DNA from 4 places in the Pseudoalteromonas sp. SS15 genome. Region 3 is predicted to be linked to each of the others. Evidence: predicted binding sites of a transcription regulator. Region 3 holds the regulator's gene; each other region holds the start of a gene.
The links. Region 3 encodes LexA, which represses DNA repair genes until DNA is damaged. Its sites were predicted from a motif close to TACTGTATNNNNATACAGTA; they were not measured.
Positions count from the first base shown of each region.

Region 1: AAEU28_RS12430 (exonuclease domain-containing protein) is a predicted target of LexA. The motif match lies at 2,466-2,485, and genes of this name have one in related genera.
Region 2: AAEU28_RS05360 (YebG family protein) is a predicted target of LexA. The motif match lies at 3,337-3,356, and genes of this name have one in related genera.
Region 4: AAEU28_RS12260 (SulA-like leucine-rich domain-containing protein) is a predicted target of LexA. The motif match lies at 1,785-1,804, and genes of this name have one in related genera.

Region 1 is NZ_JBMMUD010000005.1:271,967-277,789, forward strand. It holds gene AAEU28_RS12425 (response regulator transcription factor) at 1-281, shown strand, start outside; gene AAEU28_RS12430 (exonuclease domain-containing protein) at 299-2,455, opposite strand; gene cspE (transcription antiterminator/RNA stability regulator CspE) at 2,743-2,949, shown strand; gene AAEU28_RS12440 (hypothetical protein) at 3,473-3,775, shown strand; gene AAEU28_RS12445 (hypothetical protein) at 3,781-4,224, opposite strand; gene AAEU28_RS12450 (S41 family peptidase) at 4,334-5,341, shown strand; gene AAEU28_RS12455 (DUF6279 family lipoprotein) at 5,398-5,823, shown strand, end outside.
Region 2 is NZ_JBMMUD010000002.1:257,445-263,267, reverse strand. It holds gene AAEU28_RS05365 (M16 family metallopeptidase) at 33-2,912, shown strand; gene AAEU28_RS05360 (YebG family protein) at 3,003-3,320, opposite strand; gene AAEU28_RS05355 (ComEA family DNA-binding protein) at 3,538-3,834, shown strand; gene AAEU28_RS05350 (DUF6170 family protein) at 3,884-4,189, opposite strand; gene dsbB (disulfide bond formation protein DsbB) at 4,197-4,715, opposite strand; gene fadR (fatty acid metabolism transcriptional regulator FadR) at 5,004-5,717, shown strand.
Region 3 is NZ_JBMMUD010000010.1:26-5,848, forward strand. It holds partial or broken rRNA gene rrf (5S ribosomal RNA) at 1-78, shown strand, start outside; gene lexA (transcriptional repressor LexA) at 1,326-1,943, shown strand; gene coxB (cytochrome c oxidase subunit II) at 2,193-3,332, shown strand; gene ctaD (cytochrome c oxidase subunit I) at 3,335-4,915, shown strand; gene AAEU28_RS17830 (cytochrome c oxidase assembly protein) at 4,917-5,468, shown strand; gene AAEU28_RS17835 (cytochrome c oxidase subunit 3) at 5,477-5,823, shown strand, end outside.
Region 4 is NZ_JBMMUD010000005.1:229,824-235,646, reverse strand. It holds tRNA gene AAEU28_RS12280 (tRNA-Tyr) at 11-95, opposite strand; tRNA gene AAEU28_RS12275 (tRNA-Tyr) at 115-199, opposite strand; gene AAEU28_RS12270 (VC2046/SO_2500 family protein) at 312-833, shown strand; gene AAEU28_RS12265 (YchJ family protein) at 872-1,330, opposite strand; gene AAEU28_RS12260 (SulA-like leucine-rich domain-containing protein) at 1,345-1,776, opposite strand; gene AAEU28_RS12255 (tetratricopeptide repeat protein) at 2,016-2,465, opposite strand; gene AAEU28_RS12250 (NCS2 family permease) at 2,937-4,226, shown strand; gene AAEU28_RS12245 (hypothetical protein) at 4,256-5,017, opposite strand; gene cysB (HTH-type transcriptional regulator CysB) at 5,293-5,823, shown strand, end outside.

The DNA.
Region 1 (5,823 bases), on a different contig from region 3:
CTTTAAACCTTGTATCTCATGAACTCGTTAATAGTGACGGCCATGAAATAGCTCTCACCGCACACGAATATGCCGTATTGAAGTTTTTAGTGAAAAATGCTCAACGAACTCATTCTAGAGAAGCAATCATAGATGCCACCCATTTAGAAGAAGGTCCTGAATCTTCTCGTGCTGTAGACACCATCATTTGCCGATTAAGAAAGAAAGTTGAAATTGATCCCAAAAAACCAACTGTGATTAAAACAGTCAATGGTGTTGGCTATAAAATCGTAATTGGTTAAACATTTTCATCAACACATCAACTCACTGTATTTACCCTTGCTTTATTTATCCTAATGAACAATTCTGCGGTTGCCATCGCATCATTTAATGCTCTGTGGTGACCGACAAGGCTAATATCCAGATCTCTGCAAATATTGCCTAAAGAGTATGATTTATGCCCCGGAATGAACTTACGACCAAGTGACACGGTGCATAACTTGGCGCGCTTATAATACATGCCACAACGTGCAAACTCAGCGCGAATAAACCCCATATCAAAATTCACGTTGTGGGCAACAAAAATACACCCCTTTGTGAATGATGCTATGTGCTCAGCAATCTCAACAAACTCTGGCGCATCGCGAACCATCTGATTATCAATGCCTGTTAATTCGGTAATGTATTTAGGAATGTGTTTGTTCGGATTAACTAATGAGCTCCAATGCTCAACAATCTCTTCACCAATGACTTTGACCATTGCGACTTCGGTAATGCGCTCATATTCTTTTTTACCCCCCGTGGTTTCTACGTCTATGACCACATATGGCTGGGCGGGATCAATTTGCCACTCAACTTTTTTAATCGAGACATCAAAGCCTGCTTTTAATAACTGGTTCATGGTCACCAGTTGATTGCGCCTTAAACTGTCACCAGGCGCTTTGACTTCGACACAAAACAACTCTGTGTCTTTAACACAAATAAGATCGGGGTAGCCGTCTTTTAGCCCTTTGTAGTTTTTTGCCATGGCTCGAAGATACGCACAAAGCGCCTCAATGGGTGCATGCTTTAACAATAATGAGAGCTCATCAAACAGGCTCTCATACCAAGCAATAAAGCCATTAGGCTTGCCATAATGCGCCGTGGTTTGTTTTAGCAACCAAGTGTATAAATCATGATTGCTCGAAAAACTAGCTAAACGCTTTTCAATATTTACTTCAAATATGTCGTAAAAGATATTTTCTTTTATGGGTTTAGGTAGCCGAGAAAATTCATTACCTAATCCACTGAGTTCATGTTCATAAAGTTCGGGCCAAAATGTTAAACAAAACAATGCACGCCAAATAACATTCTCACAGTGAATCGCGGTGATCCCTTGACGAGCAAAACTATCGATCAGCCCTTGCTCCGGCGAGCCAACAAATGCTTCATCTAACGGGACAGCCTCCCCTGCGTTTCTAAGCATATTTGTTAAAATTGAAGTGCGTTCAGAACCAAACTTTCTTCTTGAAAAGTCCTCAGCAAAAATTAATAAGCCTTCGTCTGCTGAGTGTTCAATAATATCGTCAAGCTTTTGCTTACAAGCCTCTATGTCACCTTGAGCATATAAAGTTCTTACTAACTTTTCTTGCGCACTGACATGACCGCTAAGCATCATTAACTGTGTGGCAAGCTGTGCATGCTCAGGCAGACAAAACACAGCAAGTTTATAAGTCAGCGTGTTGTATTTAGATTCGGCCTGAAAGCCCGTTGGTTTTGGAGAATCATAGCTTGCAAGGGTGTGTGCCAATGTCAGTTTTTCATCGTCACTTAATGTTTTTAAAGATTGTAGTAATTTAGAGAAATGAAAAGCGGTTTGCGCTTCTTCTTGCTCGTCAAAATGGGCGTTTATTTGTGTATTTTCTTTTTCATGTACATTCAAAACACCCAGGTCGCGCATGGAAAACTGTGAAAGTGTGCCGCCCAATTTGCCAAAATAAACAAATAAGCAAAGCTCAAAAATCGGCTTAAAATCAGAATACACATAACGATTAAACACCGAGCAGTGTTGTACATTAATATGCTGTATTTGCTGCAAGACCGCCTCTATCCAAGCTTGCTTTTTAGCAGATTTAACGGGCGTGTTCTCGAGGTTTGAATTAATACATACTTGCTGAAGATCTTGTTTTTTCAGCTCTTTAATTAACTCATGAGGTGGTTTATGAATTGCAAACTTAACTAGCTCAGCGTCAAGTAGGTCACTGAGAGCAAGCTCAATATCTGTTATTTCGTCGTAGTTTAAGTGCTCTTTAAAAACAAACTCACTTTTTCTATTTACGATACGCAATAACAGACACAGCGCTGATTCATTTAATAAAGCCAATTTCTCTAATTGTTGCCATTGTTTATCAGTAAATAGATGCATACTTGTCGAGCGCAAGAAATTCATTAATTCATTGAAATGTGACAAGTAATACTTTTCAGGTAGGGCTTTCATAACAAACAACAACTGTATATCAATACAGTTATCATATTTCAGATGCTCTGAGCTGTCCAGTTACTGTCTAGTTACCGTTCACTCAAGAAAAATTTTTAAGAAATAACTGGACTTACTCAATCATTGCCTATAAAGTGCGCATCAGCTAGAAAGAAAGTCTAAATTTAAAATCTACATTTCGTTGTACTACTCGTAATACTCGTCCTGAAGCTTTAAGTTCAAGTTTTATTTTCCAAGCAATACCGCCTTCGGGCACATTTTTACAATATATTTTTTAGGATATGATTATGTCTAAAGTAACTGGTACAGTTAAGTGGTTCAACGAATCTAAAGGTTTTGGTTTCATCGCTCAAGAGTCTGGCGCAGACGTATTTGCACACTTCAGTGCAATTTCTGGCGACGGTTTCAAAACTCTAGTTGAAGGCCAAAAAGTTGAGTTCACTGTAACTCAAGGTCAAAAAGGTCCTCAAGCTGAGAACATCGTAGTACTTTAATTTTTAATTAAAATACTCTGAAAAAGCAGACATTGTCTGCTTTTTTTGTACCTGGAAATAACTGTCACCACTTTTCTATTAGCTAGTAAACCTAAAACCATATCTTTCTGCGCATAACATTATGCTCACAAAATGCAGAAACCTGCTTTCACTTTTTTATACCAATCCTCCTAATTAAGTGATCTATTTTGAGGCAATGAAAACTTGTCCATAGCACCGCTCACGCGTCCTGCTATCGCTGAGGTACCTACATCCATGTAGGCAAGGCGAAAATTTTGCTATTTAGTTGTTCTAAATAAGAAACTTTTAACGAAACTAGCGTCAGTTTTAGTCCCTCAAAATGATTAAGTATTATTGAAGATTGGTATTGAGTAATTCATATATTAAATTAGTTGCTCTATACCAATACTATTAATTCAATACTCTATTTCGAGGATTGGTTTTAGTGTCACTGGTTTGTATTCAAACGATCAGCTAAGCTAATTAATAAAATTTTAAAAATGATTTTTAGAAAAGGAATAAGATGGCTGCACCACTTACAAGCCCAGCGACTATTCAAATTGGCGCGATGCGTTCTGATGGCCAACTGTCTTTAAATGATCAAGGTTTGAGCTTTAAACCTGCAAGCAAATCTTTATCTTTAGGGGCTTTAAAGATTGCCTTATCTGAAGTGAGTCAAGTTGAGCAGTGTTTAGCCAAAGGGGCAGGATTTTTGCCGATTTCAGAGCAAGCGATGCGAGTCACTTTAAACACGGGCAAACAGTATGAATTTGTTTTAGCAGAACAAGAGGATTGGGTAAGTGCGATAAACCAACTACTTAATTAATGCGATTACCCACACTTCTGTAATAACTGTTGTGTTAGCCACGTTTGTGCATGCTCATGGGTTTCGAAAAACGCAATATTTTGCTCGAGCAAAGCCGGTGAACGCTGCAGTATGATATGTTTCGTCATTCTGTCATTGACGATAAATGCTTTAGCAATAATCGGCTGAGTGTTGAGCCAAACATTGTAGGTTTGCAGAGTTTGGTATGCCTCAGGCGTGCCACCTTCAAGCTCTAAATCATCAATCAGCATGGCGAAAGGCTCGCCATTTAATGCTTTAACGATGTTTTTGACCGATTCGGTATAGTTAAAGCACCCTCTTTCATTGAAACTGCCACATAACTTTGCACTGATAATATTATTTTCTAATAGCGTTGTTGAAAAACGCCCATGTCCACGTTTAGAAGTAATTGCCATAGTACGAAATAAGACCGAAAAAACTGGCGGCATTATAACCAATCTAACCCTGCTATTGTTGAACTTTATCAATTTATGCTCAAAAAAATGAACAAATATCCTTGTGCAAAGTCTGAGCACTAAATAATAAAAAGGCAGAAAAATGAAAAACTGGTTAATATCAACGCTATTACTTACAAGCTTGTCGGTAACGGCCAGCAATCTTGACACAAGTAGAGCGGAGCTCATCGCTGCACTACAAACACAAATAGCTAAAAACTATGTCGATGTAAATAAAGTCGAGCGTATCAACAAAAGCTTGACCACGCTTTCCCCTGAGGTGTATTCGCCTCTTTCAAATGAAAAATTTATCGCACTAATAACAAAGACGTTAGAGAAGCATGATGCACATTTTTCTTTTCAAGAAAAGCCTGACCAAACAAAAAAACAACCCGCTAAAGAAAGCTGGTTTAGCCGTTTATCAAGAAGTAACTCTGGCTTTAACTCTGTTGAAAACTTAAAAGGCGGTGTTGGCTATTTCGATTTTTGGGGGTTCGATTCAGTCAATGATAAATCACGAAAAAGAGTCTCTGCGGTTATGCAACTGGTATCTGATAGCCAAGCAATCATCATAGATTTAAGAAATAACGGTGGTGGTAGCGCAGAAATGGTGCAGCTAATAAGTAGCTACTTTCTTGAAGGTAAAGTACATTTAAATAGCTTCTATTCGCGCTCTTCTGATTCTAGAACTGAGTTTTGGACATTTACAGATATACCTGCCATTTTTAAACAAGACGTTCCCGTTTATATTCTAACCAGTAAAAAGACATTTTCTGCTGCTGAAGAGTTTGCCTATAACTTTAAACACTTGAAGCGTGCAACCTTAATCGGTGAAAAAACCAAAGGCGGTGCAAACCCTTGGCAATGGTTTGAGGTAGGTGCATCACATCGGGTAGCCGTTCCAACCTCAATGGCAATTAACCCAATCACGCAAACAAATTGGGAAGGCGTAGGTATTAAGCCTGATATAAACACAGTTGCAGACAGCGCCTTTGATATAGCCTATCAAAAAGCACTGTTAGACATTAAATCTAAAACAAAAAATCCATTTTTAACTGATGAAATCAATATTGAGTTATCCAAGTTAGAAAAGAAGCAACAACAGCTTTAAGTAATCTAAAACGGAATTAACACCGTAAAGTTACATAGGCACAGAAAGGAAAACTTATGAAAAAGCATTGTTTAATCTTATTACTCATACTGTTAACAGGCTGCTCGACTAAATTCGCTTATAAGAACGCAGATTGGTTGGCTTATTGGTATGTTGACGATTATGTATCATTAAACGATGCGCAAGAAAACCTTCTCGATGAGCACCTCAAAACTTGGCTTGATTGGCATAAAAAAAGTGAATTACCTGCTTATATCGCCCATTTAAAACAACTCAAATCAGACATAGAACAAGGAAACATCACCCCAAAGCGTATTGCCTACCATAACGATAAAGTCATTGCACATTGGCATTCTGTGCGTGCAGAAATTGTGCCCGACCTAGTCGCTTTAGCGCCCAGCTTGACTGAAAAACAAATAAACAATCTGTTCGAAGAACTCGCAGAGGAAGAAAAAGAAAAGCAAGAAAAACGTGCAAAACTC
Region 2 (5,823 bases), on a different contig from region 3:
TATGAAAAATAAAAACTGAATTTGGAAATCACATGAAATTTAAACTTTTGGCAACCAGCCTTGCAGTGACTTTAGCGCTGTCAGGTTGTATGAGTAATAATGCACAGACAAGCAATACAACAAATGCCACTGTTGCATCAGCGTCTGTTGAGAACAAAGTATTTGCACAAGACTATGTGTTAGAAGAACTAGAAAATGGTCTTCGTGTGATGGTCGTTAAAACGGATTATCCTGATGTTGTATCGCTACAAATTCCGGTATCTGTAGGTTCACGAAATGAAATCGAAGCAGGTAAAACCGGTTTCGCTCACTTCTTTGAGCACATGATGTTTAAAGGCTCTGAAAAATTCCCACAAGATGTGTATGCAGATATTCTGAAAAACTCAGGGGTAGACAACCGCGCTTACACGACAAACGACTACACAAACTACCACTTAAATTTTTCTAAAGAACATTTAGACAAAGTACTTGAAATCAAAGCGGACATTTTCCAAAACCTAAAGTACTCAGAAGAGCAGTTTCGTACTGAAGCACTGACAGTTAAAGGCGAGTACTTAAAAAACAACGCCAGCCCAATTCGTAAGTTGTTATCGGCAGTTCGTAAAGAAGCATTTGAAAAACATACTTACAAGCACACGACGATGGGTTTCTTCGAAGATATTGAAGCCATGCCAGATCAAATGGCCTATGGTCAAACTTTCTTTGAGCGTTTCTACAAGCCTGAGTATGTCTCACTTGTGATTGTGGGGGATGTAGATCCGCAAGAAACCATGAAGATGGTGAAAAAACATTGGGGCAATTGGAAAAAAGGTGATTACCAAGCAGATATTCCGGTAGAGCCAAAGCAACAAGCGCCTAAATATGTGCATGAACAATTTGAAGGTATGCCGGGTCACTGGTTATTGGTATCTTACAAAGGCACTGCATGGCAGCCAACCCAAAAAGACCGTGCAGCACTTGATCTTATCTCGCAGCTTTATTTCTCTTCAAACTCAGAGTTATATCAAGAGTTAGTGGTAGAGAAACAGCTTGCAAGCCAGATGTTTACCTATAACGCTGAAACGAAAGATCCAGGTTTATTGCATGTTTTTGTGAAGGTTGAGAAAGAGCAAGACTTGGCAACTGTGCGTGATGCGATTGCAAAAACCTACGCTAAAGCACGCACTGAGCTGGTGGATGCAGATAAGCTAGCGGCATTAAAGTCAAACCTGAAATACAGCTTCATCAATGGCTTAGACTCATCTCAAGCCATTGCGTCAACGCTCGCAAGCTATATGCATTTTGAGCGTGACCCAGAAGTGATCAACCAGTTATATGCGTCAGCGGATGCCATTACAGCTGAAGATATTCGTGACATTGCCAACAAATACTTTGTTGATAATGGCCGCACGACTGTGACCATGTCGGCACTTGAGACTGTTTCTGGTTTCGATAAAGAAGTGTCTGTATCTGAACTTGCGAAACAAGCTAGCCAGCCTGTTGAGCGTCACTTCAAGGTATTAGATAAAACCAATAGCTCGCCATTGGTTGACGTGAACTTATTATTCTACACTGGTGCTGCAGCTGATCCTGCGGGCAAAAAGGGTGTAGCAGCATTAACTGCAGCCATGATTGCGCGTGGTGGTTCACAATCTAAGAGCTACAAAGAAATCCAGCAAGCACTTTATCCAATTGCAGGCAGTTTTGGTTATCAGCTAGATAAAGAAATGATTTCTTTACGTGGTCGTGTGCATAAAGACAATGCAGAACAGTGGTATGCATTGGTTAGCGACCAGTTGTTAAATCCAGGCTTTAGAGAAGATGATTTTAAACGTCTGAAGAAAGAGCTTATTGACGGTATTAAAGCGGGCCTTAAGTCTTCAAATGACGAAGAGCTAGGTAAAGAAGTGCTTTATCATAAGCTATACCAAGGTCACCCTTACGAAAGCTATAACTTAGGTGATCTGTCAGATCTTGAAGCGTTAACGGTAGACGACGTTAAAGCATTCTATGCCTCGCAATTCACCCAAGCTAAGCTAAACGTGGGGATCACAGGTAATTTAGATAATGCTGTGAAAACACAGATGCTTAATGATTTAGCGGGCCTACCAAAAGGCGATGAAGCGCGTTTAAGCATTCCTGATGCACCTAAGTTAACTGGTCGTCATGCGACAATTGTTGAGAAAAATGCGAAATCTACTGCGGTGTCGTTTGGCTTCCCAATCGATACTATTCGTAGCTCTAAAGATTGGACAGCGCTTTGGTTAGTGCGTTCTTACTTTGGTGAGCATAGAAGCTCAAACAGTTTCTTATATCAGCGCATTCGTCAGGTACGTGGTATGAACTATGGTGACTATGCGTATATTGAGTACTTCCCACGTGGTATGTTCCAAACTAAGCCAGATGCGAACCTAGGTCGTTCAGAGCAAATCTTCCAAGTGTGGTTACGTCCACTTCGTTCAAACAATGATGCGCATTTCGCAACGCGCGTTGCTTTGTTTGAATTAGACAAGCTAATTAAAGATGGCATGACTGAAGCGGACTTTAATGCAACTCGTAACTTCTTGAGCAACTTCGTGCCTCAGTTAGTAGCAAGTCAAGACCGCCAGCTGGGTTATGCGCTTGATAGCGAATTCTACAACACAGAAAGTTTTGTTGAGTACGTTCGTAAACAACTTGCGTCACTGACGGTAGAGGATGTAAACCGCGTTATCCGTGAAAACCTACAAACTGATGATGTACATTATGTATTCATCACAGGTGACGGAAAAGACATGCAGAAACGTCTTGCAAAAGAAACGGTTTCACCACTGAAATATAACTCAGATAAGCCTGCAGCACTTATCAATGAAGATAAGCAAATTGAAAGCTATAAGCTGAACATTCCTGCGAAAAACATTGAAGTGTTGAATGTAGAGAAAGTATTTGAGTAATTAAATATTTTCTCTGTCGCAGCCAATAATGTGACTGCGACAAAAAAGCCGCTCATTGAGCGGCTTTTTTATAATTTGAAATAAGTGCTGTTAGGCTTGTTTGATAGGCGTGACATTCTCATCAGTATCGCTATCATCCACATCAGCATCTTTCTTCGACTTTTTTGCAGGTGCACTTGGTTTTGAACCTTTAAGTACATTAATAAAGTCATCTTTTTGTTTCGCCATTTCTAATGCCAATGACTCAACTTGTTGCTCACTCAGTGGCACATCCACTTTACCTAGCATCTCTTCTAAAGACTCAGCAACATCAAGCATTTTGTCGTAAGCATCAGCCTCTTTTTTGCTGGTAAAGGTCATGCGCTCGACTCCATTTCTTTCTACCACATACTTAACAACAACAGCCACGATACACTCCCAATTGCACTGTTTTTTTATACAGTAATCTTTTGAGGCTTATTTTGCAAGTCATTAGACTAATATTAATACTTAAGTTTTATAAGTAGGTAATAAGTTTGACTTTTACGTTATTGTCATCTTTATTTAACATTGCTCTTATGAGTAATTTGGGTAAGGAGTTCTACCCGTCATTTATTAAATTTCAAGGATTTTCCAGGAGGGAAATATGATCAAAGCATTACTTTTAGCCACTAGTTTGTTTCTTGCACCAACTGTATTAGCAGAATCTGCACAGCAACAAGCGTCACCAGAAATTCAATCTGAAATTCATCAGGCAATTAATATTAATGAAGCTTCTCTCGAAGAGCTTGTAAAATTGCCTGGGATCGGAAAAGGCAAGGCGAGGGCCATTGTTAGTTTCCGCGAGCAAAATGGACCTTTTGACGACCTTAACTCCTTAATGGCTGTTAAAGGGGTTGGTAAAAGTATCGTCGCGAAGTTAGAAGGGAAGGTAAAGTTTTAAGCTTTAAATGCTCAGATGAAAAATTAAAAAAGGGCAAAATCGCCCTTTTTTAATTTTGGTTCTGTTTTTCAAACTCCGCAATGGCATCGCCCAGTTTGTTTTTAGTAAATACAATTTCTAGCGGCGTAGTGAGAAGAGGGTATAAGATACCTGCCAGCAACAAAGGAGGCAGTAAATACCAGCCTTCAAAATAAGCCAAAGAAATAAAAAATGGCATCAAGATGGCGAGCTTACAGCAGCCTAATAACACTTTTTCTGGCGCTTCTAAGTGACTCAAAGCAATGGCGATGATTTGTTGCTTATCTCGAAGCCTGTAAGGCTTTAACTGCTCAATATTGCGAAGATTAAAATGCATTATAAATTTACTTTTTTACTAAAGACCAAAGAATAAAAGGTAAAATAACTAAGAAACTGATCGCATATAACGCGAAAATGACTTCCATCCAACCAGGCATGCTTAAACCAACAAACTGCCAATCTATGCTGCCACAATCACCAGTTGCGGCAAAAAACGCCGGGATCCACTCATGTAATGGCATAAACTCAGGGAAGTTAGGAACTATATCGCAAGTGAACGCAAATGGATCAGTGGTGGTTTGCATATTTAAATGCTCTTTTGCCAACATATAACCCCAGATACTACTTACGCCCCATGTTGCAGCGCCAATACCACGAAAAATACCGTTACTTGGGGAAATAAAACCAATAAGACCTGCCGCAAACACGCCTAACACAGCCGTTCTTTGATAAATACACATGATACAAGGCTCTAAGCCCATTGCGTATTGAAAATATAAAGCCGTGACTTCAAGTAAAAATGCTGTCAGTGCCAACAGGCCCCATGCTTTTCTGGAAGTAGGAAGGGTGTTCAACCAGTTCATAAGATTCTCTTATTGTTATATTAAGTTAGCTATCAGATAACTTGCATTACCAATAGGTTCAATTTTTCAGGTTAAGTGAACCTAAATGCTGCGAAACTGAATTATGTTGTGGGTATTATGCTAACAGAGGTTACAAGCTGCAAGAATTAACGGTAGTTGTTAATTTTGCTTAACTCAAAGAACAAAAAATGAATTGTAAAACAGGGCGACTTCTTTACTTGTTAGTTGCAAAGCATCTGGTACAATCAGTGGATTAAATTGCAGTTGCCAAGATAAAAGCGGTGTTAGATGAGAATTTTTAAAGCTAAAAGCCCAGCGGGATTTGCTGAGGAATATATTGTTGAATCAATTTGGAATGGTGAATTTCCACCAGGTTCAATTTTACCAGCTGAAAGAGAACTCTCTGAGCTGATTGGTGTAACTCGCACAACGTTACGTGAAGTTTTACAGCGCTTAGCGCGTGATGGCTGGTTGACGATTCAACATGGTAAACCGACCCGTGTAAATAACTTTTGGGAAACATCAGGTTTAAATATTCTTGAGACGCTAGCGCGTCTTGATGAAGATAAAATGCCAGAGCTGACTGATCAGCTTTTATCTGCACGTACCAACATCAGCGCAATTTATACGCGTGCGGCAATTAAAGTAAATCCACAGGCTGTTATCGAAACGCTTGAAAAGAGCAAAGACTTAGAAGATAACGCTCAGGCATTTGCAGATTTTGACTATCAAGTTCACCATCAGCTAGCGTTAGCAGGTAACAACCGAATTTATGTTTTGGTGCTTAATGGTTTCAAAGGCCTTTACTCTAAGATTGGTGGTCATTATTTCTCAGATCCACGTACCCGCGCACTGGCCAAACAATTTTATTTAGATCTTATAGCGCTGGCTGAAAAAGGCGACTTCGACGGTTCAATTTCTTTATTAAGAAAATACGGTCATCAAAGTGGTGAGATTTGGCAGCAGATCCGTGGTGATATGCCGTCAGATATCATGGACTAAACTGTATTGATTGAAAAAAGCCCGTAGGGGCTTTTTTTATGCCTATAGTTTATACAATCAAAAAAACTGATTGTAGCTATCGGTTTATTTGATTTTCAATTTTTTC
Region 3 (5,823 bases):
ATGCCGAACTCAGAAGTGAAACGAAACAGCGTCGATGATAGTGTGGGCTTCCCATGTGAAAGTAGAACATCGCCAGGGCCTAATTAGAGAAAGCCCGACTCGAAAGAGTCGGGCTTTTTTGCGTTTAAGTCCCTTTGTAGCTAAAATAGCTCACTTCACCTTGCGCAAAAGAAGCGCTCTCACTGCGTTCGCTGTCGCTAATTTTGCACGATAGCGTCGATGATTGTGTGGGCGCGGCCAGCTTGGCTTCCCATGTGAAAGTAGAACATCGCCAAGTACCTATTTAGAGAAAGCCCGATTCGAAAGAGTCGGGCTTTTTTTGCGTTTAAGTCCCTTTGCAATAGCTAAAATAGCTCACTTCAGTTCGTTTTTACTTGTTAAATCAGTTGGTATGTAGATAAACCTCGTTCGCCTATTCATCCCTGAAGCTGGGTCCCATCGCGCATCCATGCGCTCATCTCAATGAACTGCGAAGCTACGCTTCGGTCTCATTTCGTCCATGTGAAAGTAGAACATCGCCAGGGCCTAATTAGAGAAAGCCCGATTCGAAAGAGTCGGGCTTTTTTGCTTTTATGGTGCTAAATCGTCCTGCACGGTGATGAGGTAATGCTCGGTGGTAAAAAGACGAATTAGCGCAAGGTGAAGAGAGCTGCCTTCACAGTAGCGTCTCTTATCACTCTGAAACATACCCCCTCAGCTTCAGCTAAAATAGCTTATCTCACCTTGCTCAAAGCAAACGTATTCGCTTCGCTCATTGTCGTTAACACTTTGCACTACATTCATCCCTGAAGCTGGGTCCCATCGCGCATCCATGCGCTCATCTCAATGAACTGCGAAGCTACGCTTCGGTCTCATTTCGTCCATGTGAAAGTAGAACATCGCCAGCAAAGGTTGCCCAAGCTAGGCGCCCCCGAGCAATTAAAGAAACCCGTTGCAGAAATGCAGCGGGTTTTTTGCTTTTAAGTCCCTTATCATCAGCTAAGCTAGTTTATCTCACCTTGCGCAAAAGAAGCGCTCTCACTGCGTTCGCAGTCGCTAATTTTGCACGATAGCGCAAGGTGAAGTGAACAGCCTTCACCGTACTTAATCTTAACGGCCTTAACATCAGCTAAGGTGGTTTATCTCACCTTGCGCAAAAGAAGCGTACTCACTGTGTTCGCTGTCGCTAATTTTGCACCTTTCTTGCTCAAAGCAAACGTATTCGCTTCGCTCATTGTCGTTAACACTTTGCACTTTATTGCATTAAATCTATCCAAATTTAGTTTGCCATTTTGGCATAACTGTATATACTCACAGTATCTTTACCTGTATGGAAAACCAGTTGTATGCGACCACTAACGAAACGACAAGAACAAGTATTTGAACTCATCAAAGTCTTCATCAAAGATACAGGTATGCCTCCAACACGAGTTGAAATAGCAGATGCGCTTGGTTTTAAAAGTGCTAATGCTGCTGAGGAACATTTAAAAGCCTTAGCTAAGAAAGGGGTGATAGAAATGGTGCCCGGGGCTAGTCGTGGTATACGTTTAGTCGACGATGGTTCTGCTGAAGATGCAGGTCTTCCCTTGATTGGTAAAGTTGCTGCTGGAGAGCCTATTTTGGCTCAAGAGCATATTGAAAGTCATTATGAAGTCGATCCGAGTTTATTTAAGCCTGCTGCAGATTACTTATTACGTGTAGATGGAATGAGCATGAAAGACATCGGTATTCTTGATGGCGATCTTTTGGCTGTACATAAAGCGCAAGTTGCTCAAAATGGTCAAGTTGTTGTTGCTCGAGTAGACAACGATGTAACAGTTAAAAGGTTAGAACAAAAAGGCAGTAAAGTGCTATTACATGCTGAAAATGCAGAGTTTTCCCCAATCGAGGTTGATCTAGAACACGAATCTTTTGCTATTGAAGGTCTTGCTGTAGGTGTTATAAGAAATTCTAATTGGATGTAACTTCTATATAATTCTAACAATAGGTTAGCTGTACTCTTCTTCTGTTTCTTTAGTCAGCTAACCATATCTCTTCTTACTTTCCATTTTAATATATCAAATTCTTCTATTTTACTTTCTTGCTAATTGTTTATTTATTGACTAATTGTTAATAGGTCATGTATTGCCTTCGACTTTAGTCGGATCCTATGACGGTCATCCAATAATTTTAACTGCGAACTTCTTGCTGAAGTCGATAAATGGGGGCGTCGTATGAGAATAAGTAAATTTGCTTATTTGCTTACTTTTTTGTTGTTGAGTCCACTTTCATTAGCCAATAGTGACTACAACATGAGAAAAGGGGTTACTGATGTAAGTCATAGTGTTTATGAACTACATATGACCATTTTTCTAATCTGTTGTGTAATCGGCTTGATTGTATTTTCGGTGATGTTTTGGGCTTTATTAAAGCACCGAAAATCAAAAGGAGCTGTAGCCGCACAGTTTCATGAAAGTACCAAAGTAGAAATTGTTTGGACTGCAATTCCTTTTCTTATTCTTGTCATCATGGCGATCCCTGCAACTAAGACTTTAATTGCTATGGAGGATACCAGCAAAGCAGACATAACAATTAAGGTCACAGGGTCACAGTGGAAATGGCATTATGAATACCTTGGTCATGACGTCGATTTCTTTTCTGTATTATCTACGCCTTTATCTCAGGTTAATAATGAGGAAGAAAAAACAGAGACCTACCTATTGGATGTTGATAAACCGCTGGTAATACCTACAAACAAAAAAGTGAGATTTTTAATGACGTCAGATGACGTTATTCATTCATGGTGGGTACCTGATTTTGCGGTTAAAAAAGATGCTAATCCTGGCTTTATCAATGAAGCTTGGACCAAAGTAAATGAAGAAGGTATTTACCGAGGTCAGTGCGCTGAGCTATGTGGTAAAGACCATGGCTTCATGCCTGTTGTTGTTGAAGCTGTCTCGCCTGAAAAATTCGAACAATGGTTAATTCAACAACAGTTAGCCAAAACAGAAGCAGCGAAAGAGGCCGAAGCTCTACTGTCACAAACTCTAAGTAAAGAAGAGCTGATGACAGAAGGTCAGACTGTTTACATGGGGTATTGTGCAGCTTGTCATCAACCGACAGGCTTAGGGCTGCCCGGCGTCTTCCCTGGCCTGAAAGATAACGCGGTTGTTAAAGGGGACCTAGATGCGCACATCGATGTGTTGTTGAATGGTCGCCCTGGTACTGCAATGCAGGCATTTGCCAAGCAACTTACAGTAAAGCAGATTGCAGCTGTTATTACATACAAACGCAATAGCTGGGGAAATGATACAGGGGAAGTTATTCAGCCTAGCCAAGTTCAAGAATTTATTGATAAAACGTCAGGAGAGTAATCATGAGTACTCAGGTTCAAAGTTCAGAACATGCTCATGAGGAGCATCTTACAGGCATCAAGCGCTGGCTGTTTACAACTAACCATAAAGAAATTGGTTCTCTTTATTTAATCTTTTCGCTAGTGATGTTTTTAATTGGTGGGGCTATGGCTATGGTGATCAGAGCTGAGTTATTTCAGCCTGGCTTGCAGTTAGTTGACCCGCATTTCTTTAATCAAATGACCACAGTGCATGGTTTAATCATGGTATTCGGCGCTGTTATGCCTGCCTTTACTGGCCTAGCTAATTGGATGATCCCAATGATGATAGGCGCACCTGATATGGCGCTCCCTAGAATGAACAACTGGAGCTTTTGGATCTTACCTTTTGCGTTTGCAATCTTGCTTGCTTCACTATTTATGGAAGGAGGAGGTCCTGCATTTGGATGGACTTTCTATGCACCGTTATCCACAACATATAGCAATGACAATACCGCATTGTTTGTGTTTGCTGTTCATATTATGGGTATCAGTTCAATCATGGGGGCAATTAATGTCATTGTAACCATTGTCAATTTACGCGCCCCAGGTATGACATGGATGAAATTGCCTCTCTTTGTATGGACCTGGTTAATAACCGCTTTTTTATTGATTGCCGTAATGCCTGTATTGGCTGGTGCTGTAACTATGGTACTTACCGATAAATATTTTGGTACCAGCTTCTTTGATGCCGCGGGAGGTGGGGATCCGGTTATGTTTCAGCATATTTTCTGGTTCTTTGGCCATCCTGAAGTTTATATCATGATACTTCCGGCATTTGGCATAATATCGACGATTGTGCCTACTTTTTCTCGGAAAAAACTATTCGGCTACTCTTCCATGGTATACGCGACCTCTTCTATTGCCTTTTTGTCTTTTATTGTTTGGGCGCATCATATGTTTACGACGGGCATGCCGTTAGCGGGAGAGTTATTTTTCATGTATGCGACTATGTTGATATCAGTACCAACAGGAGTGAAGGTATTTAACTGGGTTGCCACTATGTGGCGGGGCTCGATAAGTTTTGAGATCCCTATGATGTTTTCCATCGCGTTTATCGTGCTCTTTACGTTGGGGGGCTTCTCGGGGTTGATGCTTGCGATCACCCCAGCAGACTTCCAATATCATGATACCTATTTTGTTGTGGCGCACTTCCATTATGTACTGGTAACAGGGGCTGTATTTTCCATAATGGCGGCTGTCTATTATTGGTTGCCTAAATGGACTGGCCACATGTACTGCATAACCACTGCGAAGTGGCATTTTTGGATGTCATTAATAAGCGTCAACATTTTATTTTTCCCAATGCACTTTGTAGGCCTTGCCGGTATGCCAAGGCGCATACCTGATTACGCACTTCAGTTTGCTGATTTTAATGCCATCATTAGCATTGGTGGTTTTGCCTTTGGCCTTTCTCAGCTCATTTTTGTGTGGTGCGTATTCAAATGTGCTCGAGGTGGTGAATCGGTGCCAGCTAAAGTGTGGGATGGTGCAGAAGGGCTAGAGTGGGAGGTACCTTCTCCAGCACCTTTGCATACATTTAGTACCCCTCCTGAGGTGAAATAGTATGCATGCGGCACTTGTTAAGAAACTCATTATTGCTGTTGTAGGCATGTTTGCTTTTGCTTTTGCACTTGTGCCGCTTTACGACGTCTTTTGTGAAGTAACAGGCTTAAACGGAAAGCCTGATATGGAAGCGGCACAGGCCAGTAGTTTAGTGGATGAATCTAGAATGGTTGATGTGAGTTTTATTACTCAAACTAAGCAAGGTGTGCCGTTTAGTGTAAAAGCAAAACAGTTTTCTGTCGCTGTAAAGCCAGGTGAGATGTCAGAGCTTGTTTTTGTCGCTAAAAACCTAAGTGAATATCAGAGAGTGATGCAGGCAGTGCCGTCTGTTTCACCGGGAAAAGCAGCCAAATACTTACATAAAGTAGCTTGCTTTTGCTTTGACAGACAGCCATTCGAACCTAATCAAGAAGTTGAGTTCAAGCTCGTATTTTATGTTGATACAGAGTTACCTCAAGACGTTCAAGAGCTAACCTTATCTTACGCCATTTTTGATATCAGCGACGTCGCGTTAGCGCGTGATGACGCGAAAACCGAACCTTACAAAGGTTAGGAGGAATTATGCAATCTCAAAGTTATTATGTGCCCGCCCAAAGCCCTTGGCCAATTATAGGTGCTGTGGCTATGTTCTTTATTGCCGTTGGGGCCGGACTGACTGTCATGCAATTGGAGAGTGAAGATTTAAGTGGTGTTCTCATATTAGGATTAGGTGTTTTGATATTACTTTATATGCTTTTTGGCTGGTTTAAGCATGTTATCCAAGAGTCAGATAAAGGTTTATATTCAGCGCAAATGGATCGCTCATTCAAGCAAGGTATGAGCTGGTTTATTTTTTCTGAGGTGATGTTCTTTTTTGCATTCTTTGGAGCGCTTCTTTATGCGAGGGTATTTTCTGTGCCTTGGCTAGG
Region 4 (5,823 bases), on a different contig from region 3:
TTTTACAACTTGGTGGAGGGGGCTGGATTCGAACCAGCGAAGGCAGAGCCGTCAGATTTACAGTCTGATCCCTTTGGCCGCTCGGGAACCCCTCCAAGTTGTAGAGTGTTGTTATGGTGGAGGGGGCTGGATTCGAACCAGCGAAGGCAGAGCCGTCAGATTTACAGTCTGATCCCTTTGGCCGCTCGGGAACCCCTCCTAAACAACGGCGCTGATAATAACAAAGTTTTTTATTAAGTAAAGAAAACAACTAAAGAAAATTTAAAAAATGCCGATAAAAATATAACTTTTTAAATAATCGGTGAAACTCTATGCAATTAGAGCGCATTTTAAACAAGGAGCATCAGCTTGGTGACACGCTAGCAAAAAGCGTGGCACAAGAACGTCGTGCTGACTTTGCGCTTTGTTTGGCTATGCTTTCACCAAACGCTCTCGACTTCAGTGAATTTCATTTACCTGAATCAGAATTAATTGAGCCAGATAAGAGCGAAGATGCGTTAAAAAAAGAACTTCAAATTGGTCCGCAGCAACAAACGGCTCCCAACACTTATGATATGACCATAGGTGAAAACAATAGCCATTTACTTCATGAGCAGGGACTTACAGAATTAAGGCTAAGAAATTGTCTTTCGCCAGAACCTTTACATATCAGAGACGATAAGAAACACATTGAGTTAGCTATTATTGATAATTGTGAACCTACTGTGCAGGCTAAAATTTTCGCTCAAAGAGCTGGCGCATTAGAGATAGATAAACCCAAAATAGATGCAGCGGGTTTTTATGACCAATTAGCTAGCGGTGAAATGCAACAGGCGGTTCAGTTGTCCGCCTAATGCGAGATGATAATGAGTGAACTTGAGTGAGGTTTAAATCAGCCAGCGTGACACTTCTTAAATTTTTTGCCACTGTCGCAGGGGCAGGGATCATTTCTAGATACTTTTAACTCAGGCACATCATATAATTGGCCATCTAAGTAACGCCATGCACCTTCTTCTTTAAAGAATCTTGAAACCTCATGTATTTGGCAATGTTTTCCATCTGCCAAATAATGTGCTTTGAACTCCACATAATCAAACTCAGGTTCAGTTTTGGTTGCGACGATCTCGAGTTTGATAAAGGTGGCAAATGAAGCGAATGCAGCGATGTCTTCAAGGCTGTGATTGCTTTGCTCAGATTTGGCATAAGTCTCGAGTATATATTGTGCATTATTAGTCGCATAAGCACTGTAACGAGAGCGCATAAGCTGCTCTGCTGTTTCAGGTAACTTTTGCTTTGTAATGAATACATTGCAGCATGATTCATAAGGTTGAGTGTTAGAACAGTAACACATAAGAAAATCTTTTATTAACTTGCTATACGCTCTATTGTACACGCTTTGCTGCTGGTTTCAGTAAAACAGTATAGCGAGATATCTGTTTGGCTTAAGTGCATTTGCGAAAGCAGCTCTGAATTCGTAATACCAGTCCATGTAATAACCGCTGCAAAATTGCCATTATTTAAAGCTGAATTTAGTACATATTCTAAATCAACGATGTGCTTTTTTCTGATCACTAATAATTTACTTGAGTCTATTGAGCTGGCCTCAAGCATATCTTTATTTGGGATATGGTCAGGTGCAATTAGCAGTGTCCAACCTTGTTTGTGATTACATTGGTGAATGATCTTAAGTAGTTCAAGACTGGCACAAATTTCATCAGGGGTTTCAACAAAGTTAACGGCTTTTGGGGCATCTACTTTTTTTACTGAGCTTGGTAAAACTGCGGTTGTCTGTAACATAATCATCTCACTGGTTGTTTATACAGTATTTACATACAGTAGTTTATACAGTGTTTTAATGCAAGCAGAAATGTTACTTTTTAATCAACTTTAATAGCGGTTATAAAATAAAGTGCTTTAAATCAATTGGTTGTGAAGTTTTGTGTCTTGGGTTATTTTGACGTGCTATAGATGCGGGTGTTTTATACAGTAGTTTTTACAGCGAGTACTGTATAAAACTACTGTATGAAAAAATAGGCTTAATTAGACTGGAACTGTAATTGATGAATTTGCTCGTACAAGGTGGCAGCATAGCACTGCGCATCTTTGATTCTCTTCGTTGTTAAATGCGGTTTGATTTGTTCTATTACTGCGTTGGCCGCATCTACACCTTGGCTTTGAGCGAGTGACAACCAAGCCATAGCATGGAATGCACTCTGTGGCACACCTTGCCCTTTTATAAACATCAAACCTAAATAAAACTGTGCTTTGTTATCTCCCGACATAGCAGCCATACGCAGCCACTTCGTTGCCAGCGGATAGGATTTTTCTTGTAGGTAGTACAACCCTTTTTTAAAAGCAGTGACAGAGTCATGCTCTTTCGGATAGCGTAGTTCACCATTAGGAGGTGTTGTAACGAACTCAAGCACATTAAATAGCTGTTGCTCTAAGTCGTGATGCGCCGCGCTATTATCTGGCGATTTATCCATACTCTACCTATTTTTGAAAAGCTTAATATTATTGTAGTCAAAACTTTGTGACCATGTTGGCCATAAATTTAGTTATGCTAAATTCTTGCCAAATGATTAACTAATTATATATTTTTACGGTCATTATGCAGTTATTTTTTAAAGCTTTTTGTGATGAGATGGCTTTTATTATTCATATAAGGTGCAAAAGCCCCTCCTTATTTTCTTTTATGTCATAGTATCTCTACTGCTTTATCGACTGGCTTACATCGAATAACCATACTTTGCGAGTTTAGTCAGCTAGCCTCAGCCTTGTGTAAATACCAAACAAACTAAGGCAAAAATTGAATCTGAAAGATTAATAGGCCTAACAAATAACCTTAGCTAAAAGAAACAGTAATTGCATTTTTAATCACTGTCATTAACCGCTAAAATAGCGCCGCTTTCATAAGAATTATAAATTTCTTTTAACTTTTACCAATGGAAACATCTATGCTCGAAAAGCTATTTTCTATCAAGCATCAAGGCTCTAGTGTGAAAACTGAGTTAATTGCTGGACTCACGACCTTTCTCACTATGGTTTACATCGTTTTTGTAAACCCGGCAATGCTAGCGCAAACAGGCATGGATTTTGGTGCGGCATTTGTTGCCACATGTATTGCTGCGGCAATTGGCTGCTTCATCATGGGCTTTTGGGCCAATTATCCGCTTGCGCTTGCTCCAGGTATGGGTTTGAACGCCTTCTTTACTTATGGCGTTGTGTTAGGTATGGGCTATAGCTGGCAGTCTGCATTAGGGGCAGTGTTTTTATCTGGCTGTATTTTTCTTGTTTTAAGTTTATTTAAAGTGCGAGAGTGGATTATTAACGCGATCCCACTTGTATTGAAGCAAGCAATTGCAACGGGGATTGGCGCGTTTTTAGCTTTAATCGCGCTTAAAAATGCCGAAATAATTGTCGCAAGCCCTGCAACGCTTGTTCAGCTGGGTGATATCACCAGTGCAGGTCCGTTGCTGGCAATATTAAGTTTCTTTGTTATCGCAGCATTGATGTTCAGAGACGTAAAAAGTGGGGTTCTGATCAGTATTTTTATTGTAACGATTACTGCATGGGCATTAGGTTTGATTGAGTATCAAGGAATAGTGTCTGCTCCGCCAAGTATTGCCCCGACTATTATGCAATTAGACATCGCTGGTGCACTTGAGCTTTCTATGTTGAGTGTTGTTTTTGCGTTTTTATTTGTAGACTTATTCGATACATCAGGCACTTTGGTGGCGGTAACGCAAAAAGCGGGTTTAGCAGACGAGCAGGGCAGAATGCCACGTTTGGGTCGTGCACTTTCTGCTGATAGTACTGCCACAATCGCAGGTTCTATGCTAGGTACTTCAACAACAACATCTTATATTGAATCTGTATCAGGTGTGTCAGTGGGGGGCAGAACAGGCTTAACCGCTGTTGTTGTTGGCGTATGCTTCTTATTAATGACTTTCTTTGCACCTTTAGCGCAAATGATCCCAGCTTATGCCACTGCGGGGGCAATTTTGTATGTCGCAGTACTTATGTTGCAAAATTTAAAACTAGTGAATTGGGATGACATGACAGATGCAATCCCAGTGAGCGTCGTGTTACTGATGACACCTCTGACTTTCTCTATTGCACATGGTATTGCTTTGGGCTTTATTGCTTATACTGCAGTGAAGTTTGTATGTGGTAAGAAAGATGAAATCACGATGAGTGTTTGGGTATTAACCGCGCTGTTTTTAGTAAAGTTTGCTCTAAGCTAATTGGTGAAATTTGATGCCGAAGAAAAGTGTTACCACTTTTTCTTCGGTGCAAATAAAACATCTAAATCGTCTTGCTCTTGCTCTTTCTTCTGTTTAACAGAAGACTCATTTGACGCTTTTAATTCATTACTGATCTCATTTAAGTATGACTCTAACAGTTGCTTTTTGTTAGTGACATATTCATCAGAATAGGTGACAGCACAAATCGTGGCGTAGGCTTTTTCGAAATATTGTCGAGCCGAGCCGACCATATTTGCCGTTCTTGCTGCAACACCACGTTTAATTTGGCTTTCAACATTAATCTTTAGTTGCAGTTTTTCGAGCCTTCTATCTTCAGCAACAAACTTTTGCGTTTCGACTTTACCTTTGGAATGCTCAGAACGAAGCACGCCTCTCAGCTTTTTAATACCCTGCACTAAGGCGATTAGTTGTTTGTCGCTGTCAGGCAAGCTTAAATTATCAGAATTATTTGCGTTTTCAGGCGTTGAGTTCATTCGCTCTTTTGATTCGTGCAAGCGGTTTTTTAATTCTCTTGATGTAGGCGATAGTTCGACCATAACAGCTAGAGCGTCATGAACACGTCTTTGTAGAACTTGTATCATAAACTCAGACATTGGAATATTACTGCTGTTTACAATCACATCTTCAGATTCTTCAATGATGCGTTTTTGTTTAGCAAGCTCTTTTCTTCTTTCTGCTTCTTGCTTCTCTTTATGCTGCTGAACTGCACTAACCCACACGGCAATGATGATCAAAGCAACAATTAGCACAATAATTATTGGGACAAGCATAGCGACTTCTCAATCATAATTTCTCAAACCATTTTTTATCTTACATGAAATTATCACTTACTGAATAGCGCAACACGATATTCTGATAAAAAATACATTTAATTCATAGCTTTTTATTATAGATTAAGATTCAAATAATGGTCAGTCACAAACAAATGAGGCAATTGCTACCTGAAAGTCTTCAAATATGCTAGCCTTAAAGAATTAGGGCAAAATGCTGTATGGCTCAATAACGACGCCGTTGCTCGTGAAAAAACTAAAACAATAAAAATATTATGAAATTACAACAACTAAAATATATTGTAGAAGTCCTCAATCACAACCTTAACGTTTCGGCAACGGCTGAAAGTCTATACACATCTCAACCTGGTATTTCTAAACAGGTGAGAATGCTCGAAGATGAACTCGGCGTGCAAATCTTTGGTCGAAGCGGTAAACACCTTACACATGTTACCCCTGCGGGTAATGAAATCATAAATATTGCCCGAGAAATCCTCTCTAAAGTCGAAGGAATAAAAGCCGTTGCGAATGAGCATACTTTACCAGATCAAGGTAAGTTGAATATTGCAACAACTCACACTCAAGCTCGTTATGCGCTACCAGGTGTGATCCAGGGCTTTATGCAAAAATACCCAGCAGTTTCTTTGCATATGCATCAAGGCACGCCACAGCAAATTTCTGACGCGGCTGCTCGTGGTGACGCTGATTTTGCCATCGCAACAGAAGCGCTGCATTTGTACAGTGATTTGGTTATGTTGCCATGTTATCACTGGAATAGAAGCATTGTGGTCACAAAAGATCACCCA